3 regions of the Streptococcus sp. CCH8-C6 genome follow, and region 1 is predicted to be linked to each of the others. Evidence: predicted binding sites of a transcription regulator. Region 1 holds the regulator's gene; each other region holds the start of a gene.
What was found. The regulator Rex, encoded in region 1, represses fermentation and respiration genes when NADH is low (regulators of the CRP and FNR family bind a similar motif). The targets are predictions, from matches to a motif close to TTGTGAANTANTTCACAA.
Positions count from the first base shown of each region.

Region 2: a site for Rex is predicted at 3,373-3,390, ahead of AX677_RS07990 (formate/nitrite transporter family protein). Genes of this name have one in related genera too.
Region 3: a site for Rex is predicted at 2,015-2,032, ahead of adhE (bifunctional acetaldehyde-CoA/alcohol dehydrogenase). Genes of this name have one in related genera too.

Region 1 covers NZ_LSJN01000044.1:4,303-10,323, forward strand. Annotated here, with positions in the region: gene gyrA (DNA gyrase subunit A) at 1-1,436, shown strand, start outside; gene AX677_RS04750 (class A sortase) at 1,451-2,206, shown strand; gene radC (DNA repair protein RadC) at 2,329-3,012, shown strand; gene AX677_RS04760 (gamma-glutamyl-gamma-aminobutyrate hydrolase family protein) at 3,082-3,774, opposite strand; gene AX677_RS04765 (redox-sensing transcriptional repressor Rex) at 3,799-4,446, opposite strand; gene AX677_RS04770 (DUF4649 family protein) at 4,570-4,791, opposite strand; gene AX677_RS04775 (DUF1831 domain-containing protein) at 4,904-5,251, opposite strand; gene AX677_RS04780 (cysteine desulfurase family protein) at 5,253-6,021, opposite strand, start outside.
Region 2 covers NZ_LSJN01000070.1:78,072-84,092, forward strand. Annotated here, with positions in the region: gene AX677_RS07975 (glucosaminidase domain-containing protein) at 105-806, shown strand; gene AX677_RS07980 (amino acid permease) at 940-2,346, shown strand; gene mmuM (homocysteine S-methyltransferase) at 2,356-3,303, shown strand; gene AX677_RS07990 (formate/nitrite transporter family protein) at 3,417-4,214, shown strand; ribosomal protein L10 leader region at 4,291-4,426, shown strand; gene rplJ (50S ribosomal protein L10) at 4,463-4,963, shown strand; gene rplL (50S ribosomal protein L7/L12) at 5,037-5,405, shown strand; gene AX677_RS08005 (hypothetical protein) at 5,610-5,909, opposite strand.
Region 3 covers NZ_LSJN01000061.1:100,665-106,685, reverse strand. Annotated here, with positions in the region: gene AX677_RS06240 (acyltransferase family protein) at 1-1,778, shown strand, start outside; gene adhE (bifunctional acetaldehyde-CoA/alcohol dehydrogenase) at 2,082-4,736, shown strand; gene AX677_RS09580 (hypothetical protein) at 4,809-4,934, shown strand; gene AX677_RS09170 (shikimate dehydrogenase) at 4,939-5,097, shown strand; gene AX677_RS06230 (DUF6796 family protein) at 5,180-5,860, shown strand; gene AX677_RS06225 (alpha/beta fold hydrolase) at 5,976-6,021, shown strand, end outside.

The DNA.
Region 1 (6,021 bases):
TGTCTCTGCGTGAGATTTTGTTAGCTTACATTGAACACCAAAAAGAAGTGGTGACTCGACGAACGGCTTTTGACAAAGAAAAGGCGGAAGCTCGAGCTCACATCTTGGCTGGTTTGCTGATTGCGCTTGATCACATTGATGAAGTGATTCGGATTATCCGTAATAGCGAAACGGACGCAGAAGCACAGGCTGAATTGATGGCTAAGTTTGAACTGTCTGAGCGCCAGAGTCAGGCTATCCTTGATATGCGTCTGCGTCGTCTGACTGGTTTGGAACGTGATAAGATTCAGTCAGAGTATGACGAGCTGATTGCCTTGATTGCAGACTTGGCTGATATTTTGGCTAAGCCAGAGCGCGTTATCGCTATTATCAAGGAAGAGTTAGACGAGGTCAAACGTAAATTTGCGGATGATCGCCGAACTGAGCTGATGGTGGGAGAAGTTCTTTCTCTTGAAGATGAAGATTTGATTGAGGAAGCGGATGTTTTGATTACCCTGTCTAATAAAGGCTATATCAAACGTCTGAATCAGGCTGAATTTACTGCTCAGAAACGCGGAGGCCGAGGTGTTCAAGGAACTGGTGTCAAAGACGATGACTTCGTCAAAGAGCTTGTTTCAACGAGTACCCACGATAGACTGCTCTTCTTTACAAATAAAGGTCGAGTTTATCGTCTCAAAGGATATGAAATCCCTGAGTATGGCCGGACAGCCAAGGGCTTGCCTGTTGTTAATCTTTTGAAACTGGATGAAGGAGAGACTATTCAGACTATTATTAATGTCCAGCAAGACCGCAGTGATGATTCCTATCTCTTCTTTACTACCCGTCATGGGGTGGTCAAACGAACCAGTGTGACAGAATTTGCTAATATTCGTCAGAACGGTCTTAAGGCTTTGAATTTGAAAGATGAAGACGAGTTAATCAATGTCTTTCTGACGGACGGTGCTGCAGACGTTATCATTGGTACTAAGTTTGGTTATTCTGTCCGCTTTAATGAGACAGCTGTACGGAGCATGAGCCGTATAGCGACTGGTGTTCGCGGAGTCAATCTTCGAGATGGTGACCAGGTCGTTGGAGCTGGTGTGATTGCTGAGGGAGACGAAGTGCTTGTCATCACCGAAAAAGGCTATGGTAAGCGAACTCTTGCTAGTGAGTATCCAACCAAGGGCCGTGGTGGTAAAGGGATTAAAACAGCCAATATCACTGATAAGAATGGACCTCTTGCCGGTCTGATGACAGTAACTGGCGAGGAAGATTTAATGATTATCACTAATACTGGTGTCATCATTCGGACAAGTGTGGCGAATATTTCTCAGACTGGCCGCTCAACCATGGGAGTTAAGGTCATGCGTCTGGATCAAAATGCACAGATTGTCACCTTTACAAGCGTCGAAGCAGACGATAAAGAAGATGTAGCAGAGGAAGAAAACGAATCGTAAAAGAGGACCTCTATATGGTACAAGGAAAAAGAAGTCGAAAAAGTAAACAAAAAAGCAAAAGAAATATTTTTATCAATATTGTTGCGACATTATTAATTATTGTGGCCCTTGGCTTAATCTTTAATGCGCAAATTCGAAACATGATTATGGTTTGGCATACCAACCAATATCAGGTCAGCAAGGTTTCCAAAGACTCTATTAATAAAAATAAAAATGTTGAGACCAGTTTTGATTTTAACAAAGTTGAGTCGCTTTCTACAGAGGCGGTCATCAATGCGCAGTGGAAAGCGCAGCAACTGCCTGTTATCGGAGGTATCTCTATTCCAGAAGTATCCATGAATTTGCCAATCTTCAAAGGGCTGGATAATGCTGGATTGTATTATGGTGCTGGTACGATGAAAGAGACTCAGCAGATGGGGCAGGGAAATTATGCCTTGGCTAGCCACCACGTCTTTGGCATCACAGGGGCTAGCAACATGCTCTTTTCCCCACTGGATCGTGCTAAGGCTGGCATGAAGATCTATATCACTGATAAAGAGCATGTCTATACTTATGTAATCACTAGTGTTGAAACGGTAACTCCAGATCGAACGGATCTGATTGAGGATACAGAAGGTGTTACAGAGATTACTTTAGTTACTTGTGAGGATGCTGCGGCAACCAACAGGACTATTGTCAAGGGAACGTTAGAAGGCTCTGTCGAGTATGACAAGGCTCCTAAGGATGTTCTTGAATCTTTCAGTAAGTCCTATAATCAAATGCAGATTTAAAGGCAAGAGACTAAAAAAATTTCACTCCAAAGGTTAGAAAGAACTCTAACTTTTGGAGTTTTTTTATATCAATTCTTGCTGATTTTGACTCTATTTCCGAATAATAAGGTAAGGAGGTTTCTATGTATAGCATTTCATTTCAAGATGATATTAGCATGATGCCACGGGAGCGTTTGATGAGAGAAGGGGCTGAAAAACTCAGTAACCAGGAGCTTCTATCAATCTTTCTCAGGACAGGCAACAAAAAAGAAACTGTTTTTCAAGTTTCTCAAAGAATTTTATCATCGATTTCCAGTTTGAACGATCTTAAGTATTTAACTTTGCAGGAATTGCAGACTATTTCTGGAATCGGTCCGATTAAGGCTGTGGAGCTGCAGGCCATTATCGAATTGGGGCGTCGGATTAACCGAGCAGAGGTTCTGCAAAAAGAGCAGATTATGGGCAGTCAAAAATTAGCCCAGAAGATGCAGCAGGAATTGGGAGATATGAGGCAGGAGTGCTTGGTTGCCATTTATCTTAATAGTCAAAATCAAATTCTGCACCAGCAGACTATTTTTATGGGGACGGTCAGCAGAAGCATTGCTGAGCCGAGAGAAATTCTCCACTACGCTCTTAAGCATCTGGCGACATCTATCATACTGGTACACAATCATCCGTCAGGCTCAGTCGTTCCTAGCAGAAACGACGATGAAGTGACTCAGCATATGAAAGAAGCATGTGAGATGATGGGTTTAGTTCTTTTGGATCATTTGATTGTGTCTAAGTACAACTACTATAGCTACCGAGAGGAGACAGATATGATATAATTTGATTTACTTGAATATAAAAAACTTCTATTCGTGTAGAACAGAAGTTTATCTAGGAATAGAGGCTTTTTAAAGAGTATTGACAACATAATCAAACAGAGCTAGGTCTCCTTCTCTGGAGCCAAACAAGAACTCTGGGTGCCATTGGACACCAAGGAATGGACTGCCGTCAGTAGAAGTTATTGCTTCAATAATTTTATCTCTAGGATCATAGGCAATGACTTCTAGGCCAGCCGCTAAATCCTTGATACTCTGATGGTGGAAGGAGTTGATTTCAGATGCTGGTCCATAGATTTCGTGCAGAATAGAACCGTTCTTGGTCACCATGCTTTGAGTCGTGTACTCAGCAGAGCTATCTTGCCAATGATCTTCAATATCTTGATGAAGAGTACCTCCTAGGGCTACATTATAAAGTTGGGTTCCGCGGCAGACGGTGAAAATTGGTTTATTTTGACGGCGAGCTTCTTTGATTAAAGCTAATTCAAAAATATCTCGTTTGAGCAGATAATCATCGCTGTCAATGGTTTTCTCTTCACCATAGAATTGAGGGCATACATTCTGACCGCCTGTGATGATTAATTTATCGACAATGGAAACATACTGTTTAGCCATTTCTTCATCACCGATTGGCAAAATCATTGGAATTCCGCCAACTTCTTTGACACCCTCAACGAATCCTGTCGCCGTATAGCTCATATGGATGAAGTGATCGTCTGGGATTTCTCTTTCATTTCCGGTTATTCCAATAATAGGTTTACTCATAGAGTGTTTAATACCTCTTTCAAATTAATAATCATTTTTTCTCATGAAGTAGAGCAGAGTCTGCAGTTCGCTAGTCAGGTCAACATACTGGACGACCACATCCTTAGGCAGGGATAGGTTTACAGGTGAGAAACAGAGAATGCCCTTGACACCAGCCTGAACTAAGATAGATGCGACTTCTTGAGCTTTTACGCTAGGTACAGTTAGGATGGCAGTTTGCACATTTCCTGACTGTATTTTTTCTTTGATTTGGGAAATTCCATAGATAGGAATCCCATCGCTGGTTGTGCTGCCAACTTCTGGATGGTCATCTACGTCAAAAGCCATTACAACCTTCATTTTATTGCGCTCATGAAAACGATAGTGTAGCAGAGCACGTCCCATATTACCAACACCAACAATCATGACATTGGTAATAGCATTATCGTTTAAGAGGTCAGCAAAAAAGTTCATCAATTTCTTGACATCATAACCAAATCCTCTGCGGCCAAGTTCACCGAAATAAGAAAAATCTCGTCTGACAGTAGCAGAGTCAATACCAATGGCTTCTGCAATTTGTTTGGAGTTTGCTTTCTCAATCTTCTCAGCATTAAACCGTTTAAAAATACGATAGTAGAGCGACAGTCTTTTAGCAGTTGCTCGGGGAATTGTAGTATTTTTTTCAGTTTTCACAAAATCACAACCTTTCTAATTCTATTTTATAGGAAGTTTGTGAAAAAATCAACTAATTAAGAGTGTTTAATTCACTAAAAAGGAAAAGAATGAAAGTTTAAGTTATGTTGTAACTGCGAAGGATTAGTTCTGGTAGGGAGTCAAGTCTAACTGGTACATCTGGCGGTATAAGTCGCCGATTAACCCTGTAAATGGCAGTTGGTGTCCATTATAAGTGATGGAAAGTACTTTGAGAGAGTCAGGAACCGTGACGCAGCCAGAGAAGGCTAGAAGAAATTCATCGAAGTCTTCATAGGTAAGTGACCGTTTCACTTTATATGAGTCCAAATAGGTCAGTTCAACCATTGTTAATCCTTTCTTTGGGTTCGGTTGGTCTTTTCTTCAAGTGTTCTAAGTAGAAGTCAAGCTCGTTTTTTTAAGAGTCTAAATCAAAAAAGCAAAATTGCGAGAATCTTGCTTATTGTGGTGTCTTTTCAAAAATATTTCTTTCAACCAGGCTATCCATCAAGAAATAAAATTTTTGCTGTATAATGTGATGGTCTTCTGATTTGAAAATATTGACCAAGCGCAGGCCTGATTTATCAGTGATGTTGATTTTGAAACCATTCAAATCTTTATTGACGATGATTTTCAGCAGAAAACCATTTCCGCTGTTGGGTACAGATTCCAGCAGACGAGAGAGTTCATAGTTGCCAACCTTGCTTTCAGCGAATGTATTGTCGCGCAAGGTAAATTTCTTGACATTTGGGTGAAGTGAATAGGTATATTCACAGTTTGCTAAGCTAACAGATGTTTGAAAGGCCATCTTATCCTCCTAAAATTTCTTTTAATTTCTTTGTAAATGATTGAATCTCTTGCAGGGTCGTTTGGTCCGAAGTACTGATTCGAATAGACTCATGCAAGCGGTTGGAATCCTTGCCGTACATAGCCTGCAAAACATGACTGGGTTGTATAGCTCCGGCTGTGCAAGCTGATCCTGTTGAAATGGAAAAGCCGTTTAAATCCATTTGAAGCAGAAGCAGATCATTCTTTTGATTGGGAAATCCCAAATTGATGACATAAGGCAAGCTTGGCTGACTTTCATTTAAGTAATATTCAATGTCTAATAAGTCAGCAAGTAAGCTGTCTTTTAAGTCTTGCGCATGCTCTAGATTTTCCTCTAGATGTTCCATGCTCTCTGACAGAGCCGCTGCCATGCCTGTGATAGAGATTAGATTTTCAGTTCCGGCCCGGTGTTTTTCTTCCTGGTCACCACCGTGCATGAAATTGTCAAAATCCATCTTCTTGGCATAAAGGAAGCCAACACCTTTGGGGCCATGAAACTTATGAGCTGAGGCAGAGAGGAAGTCAATCCCTAGCTCGTCAGGGTAGATGGGAAGTTTGCCAATTGCTTGGACAGCATCAACGTGAAAAGCAGCACGATGTTCTCGCAGTAGTTCACCAATTTCCTTAATGGGGAGCATGGCACCCGTCTCGTTATTAACCGCCATGACGGACACAAGAATAGTGTCAGGTCTAAGTGCCTTTTTAATATCCGCCGCTCGAATCTGACCATCCACCGGCTGAACAAAAGTA
Region 2 (6,021 bases), on a different contig from region 1:
TAAAACGAAAAATGTTACATACTTGTAATTTATTAGTAGTGTTATTTAGTTATTTATTATGATAGAATGAATGAAAATAACGAAATAAACTTAGGAGAATAATGATGAAGAAGAGAATATCAAAAAGAGGTAAAAGAACCCTTTCGATTTTATTCATAATGATTTCAACTGTTATTGTTGGTTTTTATTTAGCTAATCGAACTGATACAGCTAGTGCCAATAATAGCGACCAACAACCTATGAACCCAACTGACTATTTTATTTCACAGATTGGTGAACCGGCTCGTCAGTTGGGACAGGATAATGATCTTTATGCTTCTGTAATGATTGCACAGGCTATTTTAGAGAGTGGCTCTGGACAATCTGGTTTGTCAAGTGATCCTCACTATAATTTATTTGGTATTAAAGGACATTATGAGGGGCAATCTGCTAACATGGAAACATGGGAAGATGATGGAGAAGGTAACTCTTATACTATCAATGATAGTTTCCGTTCTTATCCTAGCTATGTGGAATCTCTGCAAGACTATGTTGCTGTACTCAAGCAAGGGCATTTTGCAGGCGCATGGAAGAGTAATGCACCAACTTTCCAGGATGCGACTGCTGCCCTGACTGGTGTCTATGCAACAGATACTAGTTATAATGCTAAATTGAATTATATTATTGAAAAATACGATTTGACTCGCTTTGATTCACCACTCTATGAGTCTGGAGCTGGTTATATCGTTTACAATCCTTATCGTCAGCAATATACTACTCAAGATGTCTTGGATGTTGATGTTGCTTGGGCAAATAGATTTTTATAGTACAACTAAAAAGAGGGAGACCTCTTTTTTAGTATATATAGATTTTCTTTATGATTTAAATAAAAAATATATATGATTCCTTACTTTCCTTTATGATACAATAGGTAAATAGCAAAAAAATAAAGGAAGTATTATGGCTAAAAAAGATTCAAAACATGAACATTCTCAAAACCACAACTTTGAGAATGAAGGTGAATTTCATCGTAAGATGACGAGCAGGCATCTCTTTATGCTGTCACTTGGTGGTGTTATTGGGACAGGTCTTTTTCTCAGTTCTGGTTATACGATTGCTCAGGCAGGGCCTTTGGGAGCAGTTTTATCTTATCTAATTGGTGCAGTGGTGGTTTATTTGGTTATGCTCTCTTTAGGAGAGCTTGCTGTTGCCATGCCAGTGACTGGTTCCTTCCACACTTATGCAACAAAGTTTATTAGTCCAGGCACAGGTTTTGCTGTTGCTTGGCTCTATTGGCTTTGTTGGACGGTGGCTTTAGGAACAGAGTTCTTGGGCGCAGGTATGCTGATGCAACGATGGTTTCCTAGTGTTCCAGCTTGGTTTTTTGCGGCTTTTTTTGCAGCTGTAATCTTTGGAATGAACGCTCTTAGTGTTAGATTGTTTGCAGAAGCAGAATTCTACTTTTCAAGTATCAAGGTTATTACGATTATTGTCTTTATTATCTTGGGAATTGGTGCGATATTTGGTCTGATTCCTATGAGTCACCATCAAAACGCGCCTTTCTTCAGTAACTTGACAGCTCATGGAGCTTTTCCTAAAAACTGGACAGCGCTTTTGTCTATTATGCTGGCAGTGAACTACGCCTTTTCAGGTACAGAACTCATTGGTATTGCAGCAGGAGAAACGGATAATCCGACAGAAGCTGTACCTAAAGCTATTAAAACAACGATTGGTCGTTTGGTAATCTTCTTTGTGTTGACAATCATTGTTCTAGCTGCTTTGTTACCAGTCAAGGAAGCAGGAGTGACACAGGCTCCTTTCGTAACTGTTTTTGATAAGATTGGCTTACCTTATGCAGCGGATATCATGAATTTTGTTATCTTAACAGCTATTCTATCAGCGGGAAATTCTGGGCTATATGCTTCTAGTCGTATGCTATGGTCTTTGGCAAATGAAGGAATGATTAGCAGAAAGGTTGTAAAAATTAATCGTCATGGCGTACCAATGAGAGCTCTCTTATTATCTATGTTAGGAGCTGCATTATCGCTTTTTGCAAGTTTTTATGCAGCAGACACTGTTTTCCTAGCTTTGGTTTCGATTGCAGGTTTTGCAGTGGTAGTTGTTTGGTTGTCTATTCCCATTGCTCAAATTCGTTTCCGCCAAGAATGGCTGAAAGAACATCAAGAGGATGAACTAGCTTTCAAAACTCCCTTTAGTCCTTTCTTGCCTTACATTACGATAGTTCTTTTGGTTTTATCTGTCATTGGGATTGCTTGGGATAAGTCGCAAAGAGCAGGGCTTTATTTTGGTCTACCTTTTGTTGGTCTTTGCTATCTATATTATTACCTTCGTCATCGTAGATCTTAGGAGTATGTCATGGGAAAATTTAAAAATTTGCTTGACAAGCAAGAAATCATTATTTTAGATGGAGCCTTAGGTACAGAGTTGGAAAGTCGGGGTTATGATGTATCTGGTAAGCTTTGGTCCGCTCAATACCTATTAGACCAGCCTCAGATTATTCAAGATGTGCATGAAAGCTATGTGAGAGCTGGCAGTGACATCATCACTACGTCCAGTTATCAGGCCAGCATTCCAGCATTTATAGAGGCAGGACTAACTCCTGAAAAGGGTTACGATCTTTTAAAAGAGACAGTCTTCTTAGCACAAAAGGCAATCGAAAATGTCTGGCAAGAATTATCTCCAGAAGAGCAAAAGCAGCGCTCTTATCCATTAGTTGCTGGGTCAGTAGGACCTTATGCTGCCTATCTGGCCGACGGTTCAGAATATACGGGAAATTATCAGCTGAGCGAGGCAGAATTTCGAGAGTTTCACTGCCCGCGTATTCAAGCTTTACTGGAAGCTGGGAGTGACTTGTTGGCTATTGAAACGATTCCAAATGGAGCAGAAGCGGCAGCAATCCTCCGACTTTTAGCTGAGGAATTTCCGCAGGCTGAGGCTTATTTGTCCTTTGTTGCCCAGTCGGAGAATGCTATATCAGATGGCACTAAGATTGAGGAATTAGGAAACTTGGCTCAAGAAAGTTCACAAGTCTTGGCAGTTGGTTTTAACTGTACAGCTCCACATTTAATTGCTCCGCTATTAGATGGGCTTGGACAAGTGTGCAACAAACCTTTTCTGACCTATCCAAACTCTGGCGAAACTTATAATGGCTTGACCAAGACTTGGCACGACAATCCAGAGCAGGAGCGGAGCTTGCTGGAAAATAGTAAACTTTGGCAAGAGCAAGGAGTGCAACTTTTTGGTGGTTGCTGCCGAACACGGCCAGAAGATATTGCTCAGTTAGCAAAAGGATTTAAGGATTGAAAATAAATTTTCAATCCTTTTTTAGAAAATTTAAAAAGGTTCTCGAAAACGCTATCAAAAGCAAGAACTTTGTGATATACTATACATAGTTTAAATTAATAGGAGAAATTTTTATGCCTGAATCGACATTTATCCCTAAAATTGAAGCAGCTTGCCGCAAGAAAGAAGCTTTGTTTGATACAAGCAAGGCCAAGTATGCTGTTCGTTCCATCTTTGCTGGAGCTTTCCTAACCTTTAGCACTGGTGCTGGAGCCATTGCGGCAGATTTGACGAATAAGATCGTTCCAGGAACTGGGCGCTTTCTCTTTCCTTTCATCTTTGCTTGGGGATTGGCTTACATTGTCTTTCTAAATGCAGAATTGGTGACTTCTAATATGATGTTTCTGACTGCTGGTACCTTTTTGAAAAAGATTGACTGGAAAAAAGCCTTGACGATTTTGCTTTATTGTACCTTTTTCAATCTGATTGGCGCCTTGATTGCCGGCTGGCTCTTTGCTAACTCGGCTGCTTATGTAGGGCTTAGCAAAGATAGTTTCATTTCTGGTGTTGTGCAGATGAAGCTCGCTCGATCTAATGAGCTGATTCTGCTTGAGGGAGTCTTGGCCAATATCTTTGTTAATATCGCTATTCTTTCCTTTGTTTTGGTCAAGGATAGTACGGCTAAACTCTTCTTAGTTATATCAGCCATTTATATGTTTGTATTCCTGACTAACGAACACTTGGCAGCCAACTTTGCTTCCTTCGCTATCGTGAAATTCAGCTCAGCAGCAGCGGAAGTGCAAAATTTTGGTATTGGAAATATCCTACGCCACTGGGGCGTAACCTTTATCGGTAATCTCATCGGTGGTGGTCTACTCATAGGTTTGCCATACGCTTGGTTTAATAAAAACGAAAAAGATTACGTGGATTAATGCGGTGTAATTTCAATAAAATAAAAAAGATTGCTTAAAAGACTTGCAATCTTTTTTCTCTTTTGCTATAATTATCAATGGTTTGAAAAAACTGCCTAAGACAGTAGGGGAGCTCGACTCATAAAGATCCTACCGAGGACAAAACGTATCATGTAAAAAGAAGCGTATTGTACTTTCGTGTCTAGGTTTGGGCGCGTTTTTCTTTTGGAAAATTCCCAAGCAAAATAATTACGGAGGTGAAACACTAAATGAGTGAAGCTATTATTGCTAAAAAAGCGGAACTGGTTGACGCAGTTGCTGAGAAAATGAAAGCTGCTGCTTCTATCGTCGTTGTGGACGCTCGTGGTTTAACTGTTGAGCAAGATACCGTTCTTCGTCGTGAGCTTCGTGGAAGCGAAGTTGAGTACAAAGTTATCAAAAACTCAATCTTGCGTCGTGCAGCTGAAAAAGCTGGACTTGAAGACCTGGCATCTGTTTTTGTTGGACCATCTGCAGTAGCATTTTCTAACGAAGATGTTGTTGCTCCAGCGAAAATCTTAAACGACTTTGCTAAGAACGCTGATGCACTTGAAATCAAAGGTGGTGCAATCGAAGGCGCTGTCGCATCAAAAGAAGAGATTCTTGCACTTGCAACTCTTCCAAACCGCGAAGGACTTCTTTCTATGCTCCTTTCTGTACTTCAAGCACCAGTTCGCAACGTTGCACTTGCTGTCAAAGCAGTTGCAGACAACAAAGAAGACGCAGCTTAATCTTAAGCTACGCAGCGTAGCCTAGCTACGAAAAAAATATTATAAATTTAAAAATTATTTGGAGGAAATAACAATGGCATTGAACATTGAAAACATTATTGCTGAAATTAAAGAAGCTTCAATCCTTGAATTGAACGACCTTGTAAAAGCTATCGAGGAAGAATTTGGTGTAACTGCAGCTGCTCCTGTAGCTGTAGCTGCTGCTGGTGCTGGTGAAGCTGCCGCTGCTAAGGATTCATTCGATATCGAATTGACTGCTGCTGGCGACAAGAAAGTCGGCGTTATCAAAGTTGTACGTGAAATCACTGGTCTTGGCCTTAAAGAAGCTAAAGAACTTGTTGATGGTGCACCAAACGTTATCAAAGAAGGCGTTGCTGCAGCAGAAGCCGAAGAACTTAAAGCTAAATTGGAAGAAGCAGGCGCTTCAGTTACTCTTAAATAATAGAGTAACGCAAATTGAATGCGAAAGCCTAGTATATTAAGGTTAAGAATTGCTTAAGGTGATTTAAATCTTAAATTGGGGTGTTATTCCCCACCAAATCCCCGCCAAGTTAGATCTTGGCGGGGATTTTTTTTTACAACAAAATAGACTATATAATTCCTTTGTCAGTTTTATCCCTATGCAGAAATTATAGTGCTCTCTTTTCTAAATACAATCATCGCCTTCATCTGGCGCATATGCCAACCACACCCAGGCTAAACCAAGATCGGTAGCTTGGATAATATTATTTTGCATAGTAATTAAATTATGATGAAGTGCAAAATCAATGTATTCATCTAACTGATTTCTTTTATCAGCATAGCCTTCTTCAATTAATTTAGAGATTGATTCAGGTAAACTCACGTAATCTAAAAAGCTAGTGAAGTAGGTATCTGTTATTAGTGTTTCACAAATTTCAAAATTTGAACCTTTGAATTCTCTTTGTAAATGATTTTTAATTGACATTCTTTTACTTCTTTGAAATTTATAGTATGTCAGAAAAATGTGTTAAAACTGTTAGCTATACAACAGCCTATATTTTGAGTATGCCATAAAAACGCAGAAAAACTGTTTTTTC
Region 3 (6,021 bases), on a different contig from region 1:
GAATCACGGGGCTGCTTTTAGTTTTGCTTTATCATTACTTCCAGGGCGTTTTCCCTGGCGGTTTTATTGGCGTGGATATCTTCTTTACTTTTTCTGGCTTCTTGATTACCGCTCTGCTTATTGACGAGTTTGCTAAGAAGAAAGAAATCGATATCCAAGGCTTTTTCAAACGACGTTTTTATCGGATTGTACCCCCTCTGGTCTTTATGATTTTGGTCGTTATGCCCTTTACTTTCTTAATCCGTAAGGATTTTGTGGCTGGGATTGGGACGCAGATTGCGGCTGCCTTGGGATTTGTGACCAACTTTTATGAAATGCTTTCAGGCGGCAGTTATGAGAGTCAGTTTGTGCCGCACATCCTGATCCATACTTGGAGTCTAGCTTTAGAAGTGCACTATTATGTTCTTTGGGGCTTGGCCGCTTGGGGCTTGGGCAAGGTTGCCAAGTCAACGGCCCGCTATCGCGGTATGATTGCGTTGGTTTCTGCAGGTCTCTTTTTGCTCAGCTTTGTATCAATGTTTGCTGGCGCTTTGACCACTAAGAATTACTCTGATATTTATTTCTCAAGTTTGACCCACGTCTTTCCTTTCTTTGCAGGAAGTATCCTAGCAACCTTATCTGGCGTTGGCCATGTCAGCAGTCGCTTTAAGATGTTGGAGGAGAAGCTGACTCTTAAGCAAGTGTTAGGAATTATGGGGGGCAGCGCAGCTGTTTTGCTTTTGCTCAGCTTTCTGCTCAAGTTTGATAATCTTTGGACCTACCTGGTAGGATTCTTGATTTCAACTATCTTGGCTTGTCTGATGATTTTTGCTGCTAGGATGCTGCATGACAAGCTCCCTGATGTGAAGGAGCCTAGCCTTATCAACTTTATCGCAGATACCAGCTATGGTGTTTACCTCTTCCACTGGCCATTCTATATTATCTTTACCCAGCTGATGAGTAACGGTTTGGCTGTTCTCTTGACCACGCTGCTGTCTTTTATTTTTGCAGCCTTGTCTTTCTATATCTTGGAGCCAACTCTGGCTGGTCGTCAGCCAGTTATCATGGGAACCAAGATGGATCTGTCATCTCTCACTAGACCAATTTTTTACAGTATGATTCCGTTGACTTTAATCATGTTCTTTATCTCGGTGACAGCACCAAAGGTAGGAGCTTTTGAGGAAAGTTTGATTGTCAACGCTCTGAATCAAGCAGACACTAAGATGCAGACAACTCGCAGCCAGGTTGATCAGTCCAAGGCTACTGAGTACAATGTGGCGGACGGGATTACTATGATTGGTGACTCGGTTGCCCTGCGCTCAAGCGATCAATTGCAGCAGATCTTGCCAGGAATCGAGCTAGATACTGTCGTTAGCCGCAGTCTGAGTACAGGCTTGGAGGTCTACAAGACAGATATTGCTAATAGGGTGCTGAAGAAGCAGGTTGTTCTGGCTCTTGGAACCAATTCGTCTGGTTATTCGAATGAGCTTTTGGATGAATATGTTTCCAGCCTGCCTAAGGGGCATCAACTGATCCTCGTGACTCCTTATGACGGTCGCTCAGAGGGCGGTGTTTTAGCTCAGCAGCGGGAGTATGAGCTGGAATTAGCCAAAAAGTACGACTATGTCTTTGTGGCTGACTGGCATCAAACTGCTATCGAAAATCCGCAGATTTGGGAAGGGACAGACTATGTCCACTTTGGCTCAAACTCAGAGTCCATCATTGAAGGGGGAACTCTCTATGCCAATACCATTAAGCAAGCCATAGATGAAGCAAATTCTGGCAATGTGAAACCATAAATGATCAGCTCGGTTTGTCCGAGCTTTTTATATTTAAATAAAGAAAGCGCTTCCATATATTATGTGAAAGTAAAAGTATGTGAAATCTCTAAAAAATAAAAAATTTTTTCACAATAACTAAAAGAATAGACTGTAAAACAAGCAAATTTGTTATGTATTTCACAAATTAATAGAGAAAAGTTTGTGAATGTTAAGTGAAAGTGTTTACAAAAATCATTAAATGGGTTATAATTGAATTGTGAAATATTTAACAAAGGTTAGGGTTCTTCGTCTAACCTAAGGCAAAACCATTGGAGGAATAGAATGGCTGAAAAGAAGAAAACGGTAGAACAAGAAGACAAGGCTTTGGCAGCGCAAAAGCATGTCGACGAATTGGTGCAAAAAGGTCTGGTTGCACTCGAGGAAATGAGAAAGCTGAATCAGGAACAGGTGGACTACATCGTAGCCAAGGCCTCTGTAGCAGCTTTGGATGCCCATGGTGAGTTGGCTCTGCATGCTTATGAAGAAACGGGTCGCGGAGTTTTTGAAGATAAGGCAACTAAAAACCTTTTCGCCTGTGAGCACGTTGTGAATAATATGCGCCACACGAAAACTGTCGGCGTTATTCAGGAAGATGATGTGACTGGATTGACCTTGATTGCGGAGCCAGTGGGTGTTGTCTGTGGAATTACTCCAACAACCAACCCAACTTCAACAGCTATTTTTAAGGCTTTGATTTCCTTAAAAACACGTAATCCGATTATCTTTGCTTTCCACCCATCTGCTCAAGAATCATCTGCCCATGCAGCACAAATCGTTCGTGATGCAGCGATTGCAGCAGGTGCGCCTGAAAACTGTGTACAATGGATTACAGCGCCATCTATGGAAGCAACTTCTGCCCTTATGAACCATGAAGGAATTGCGACTATCCTTGCGACAGGTGGTAACGCAATGGTGAAGGCAGCTTACTCATGTGGTAAGCCAGCTCTGGGGGTTGGTGCCGGAAACGTACCAGCTTATGTGGAAAAATCCGCTAATATCCGTCAAGCAGCGCACGATATCGTTATGTCTAAGTCCTTTGACAATGGTATGGTCTGTGCCTCTGAGCAAGCCGTTATCATTGATAAGGAGGTTTATGATGAATTTGTAGAAGAGTTCAAATCATATCATACTTACTTTGTAAATAAGAAAGAAAAAGCTCTGTTGGAAGAATTCTGCTTTGGTGCTAAGGCAAACAGCAAGAACTGTGCTGGTGCTAAGCTCAATCCGGATATCGTTGGTAAGCCAGCCACTTGGATTGCAGAGCAAGCAGGCTTCAGCGTGCCAGAAGATACGAATATCTTGGCCGCAGAGTGTAAAGAAGTTGGTGAAAAAGAGCCATTGACACGTGAAAAACTGTCACCTGTCATCGCTGTGCTCAAGTCTGAATCTCGTGAAGACGGTGTTGAAAAGGCCCGTCAAATGGTAGAATTCCATGGTCTTGGTCACTCAGCTGCTATCCATACAGCGGACGAAGAGTTGACCAAGGAATTTGGTAAGGCTGTCCGTGCTATCCGTGTTATTTGCAACTCACCTTCTACTTTCGGCGGTATCGGAGATGTTTATAATGCCTTCCTGCCGTCACTGACTCTGGGCTGTGGTTCTTATGGTCGCAACTCAGTTGGTGATAACGTTAGTGCTGTGAATCTCTTGAACATCAAAAAAGTAGGAAGACGTAGAAATAATATGCAATGGATGAAACTCCCTTCAAAAACTTACTTCGAGCGTGACTCTATCCAATACCTGCAAAAATGTCGTGATGTGGAACGTGTCATGATCGTTACAGACCATGCGATGGTAGAGCTTGGTTTCCTAGATCGTATCATCGAACAACTCGATCTTCGTCGTAATAAGGTTGTTTACCAAATCTTTGCAGACGTAGAGCCAGATCCAGATATCACAACAGTTGAACGTGGTACAGAGATTATGCGTACCTTCAAACCTGATACAATCATCGCGCTTGGTGGTGGTTCACCAATGGACGCAGCTAAAGTAATGTGGCTCTTCTATGAGCAACCAGAAGTGGACTTCCGTGACCTTGTGCAAAAATTCATGGATATCCGTAAACGTGCCTTCAAATTCCCATTGCTTGGCAAGAAGACTAAGTTTATCGCAATCCCTACAACATCTGGTACAGGTTCAGAAGTAACACCGTTTGCCGTTATCTCTGACAAGGCTAACAACCGTAAGTACCCAATCGCTGACTACTCTCTGACTCCAACTGTAGCCATCGTAGACCCAGCTCTGGTACTGACTGTTCCAGGATTTGTTGCAGCAGACACTGGTATGGACGTTCTGACTCACGCCACAGAAGCTTATGTATCTCAGATGGCCAGCGACTTTACAGATGGTTTGGCTCTCCAAGCTATTAAACTAGTCTTTGAAAATCTGGAAAGCTCTGTTAAGAATGCTGACTTCCACTCTCGCGAAAAGATGCACAATGCCTCTACTATCGCTGGTATGGCCTTTGCCAATGCCTTCCTGGGAATTTCCCACTCTATGGCCCATAAGATTGGTGCTCAGTTCCATACGATCCACGGTCGTACCAATGCGATCTTGTTGCCATACGTAATCCGCTATAACGGTACACGTCCAGCTAAAACAGCGACATGGCCTAAGTACAACTACTACCGTGCGGATGAGAAATACCAAGACATTGCTCGCATGCTCGGCTTGCCAGCTTCTACTCCAGAAGAAGGTGTTGAATCATTTGCGAAAGCTGTTTATGAACTGGGAGAACGCGTCGGTATCGAAATGAACTTCAAGGCTCAAGGTATTGACGAAAAAGAATGGAAAGAACATTCACGCGAATTGGCCTTCCTTGCTTATGAAGACCAATGCTCTCCAGCCAACCCACGTCTTCCAATGGTTGACCACATGCAGGAAATCATCGAAGACGCTTACTATGGCTACAAGGAACGCCCAGGACGCCGCAAATAAGCGAGCAGCTTCCTCAATTAAAAATAAGACAGTTTGTCGGTCATCCCCTACCCTTTGGTAGGGGATATTTCTATGTGTCTTAGCGAGGCAAGACCGTCGGTCGAAGCCGAGCTTAGAGACATTGATGCTGAGGAGCGGAGCGACGTGAGCGCTATGTGTCTTAACGAAACGCGGCCGCAGGACAAAGTTGAGTCATAGAGCAGTGGATGCAGTTTTGTCCCTTGGGACAAAAGCTGTATACCTTGAAGTAACACTTAGGCAGGCAAGACCGTTGGTCGAAGCCGAGCGTAGAGACATTGATGCTGAGGAGCGGAGCGACGTGAGCGCTAGGCCTCTTAACGAAAGGAGCTTGCTGGGGTAAAAATATGTAAACCTTCTGACTACTTGTGATTGAGTGAGCTTTTGTGCTAAGATAAGGGGACAATGGAAAAAAGGAGAGCAATGTGATTTTTTTATCTTTATGGGCTGGGCTGTTGAGTGGCCTTTGCTGGTTATTGGGGGATATTCTGCTGGTTGGCTTTGAGGTAGACAAGGAAAGTTATGCCTCTTTTACGGAGCAGAGTCGGATTGGCAATAAGAATCTGGCTATGCTGATGCTGTCTGGTTCTGTCGGTCGGCTGCGTCTGGGCGCTCTGGTGGCTAACTTCTCAATTCCTCTTATGTTAGTCTCGCTTTATGCTCTCTTTGGTTTGACAAATAAGGGCTTGTGGTCCTATCTGTCAATAGCCTTGTTAGGAATTGGATTTGCCCTGTCGCCGGTGGCACATGTGGCCTTTTACTACGTTGGGATCATTAGCAAAAAGGCTTATAAACGAAGCGGCGGACAGGTCTGCTCAGACGAAGACAGCGGGCTTATCAATGAAGCAGTGTTCTTTCTAGATATAACCTGGCGGACAGCTATCGCTCTGACCGGACTAGGCTGGTTCGTTTACTCACTGCTAATAGTTACCGGTCAGACAATATTGCCTGCTTATCTGGGGCTGCTGACTCCTTTACCGCTCAGTCTCTTGACTATCTTACTGGTAGAAAAGCTGAGAATCGGACGCCCCTACCTTAACGGAGCTGGCCTAAACATAGGATTTAGTTTGTTCTATTTACTGCTCCTGCTTCATATAGGTTCTTAGGCGGCGAATCGGTAAAATTTCAGAAAAACAGAAAATCTATATATTAACCTATTGAAAACTTCCTCTTTATATGGTATGATGAAAGAGGTCTCAAGAATCGTTGGGAGGATAAGACATGAAAAACCCTACTTTACTTAAAGAAATGTTACATTATCGCGGAA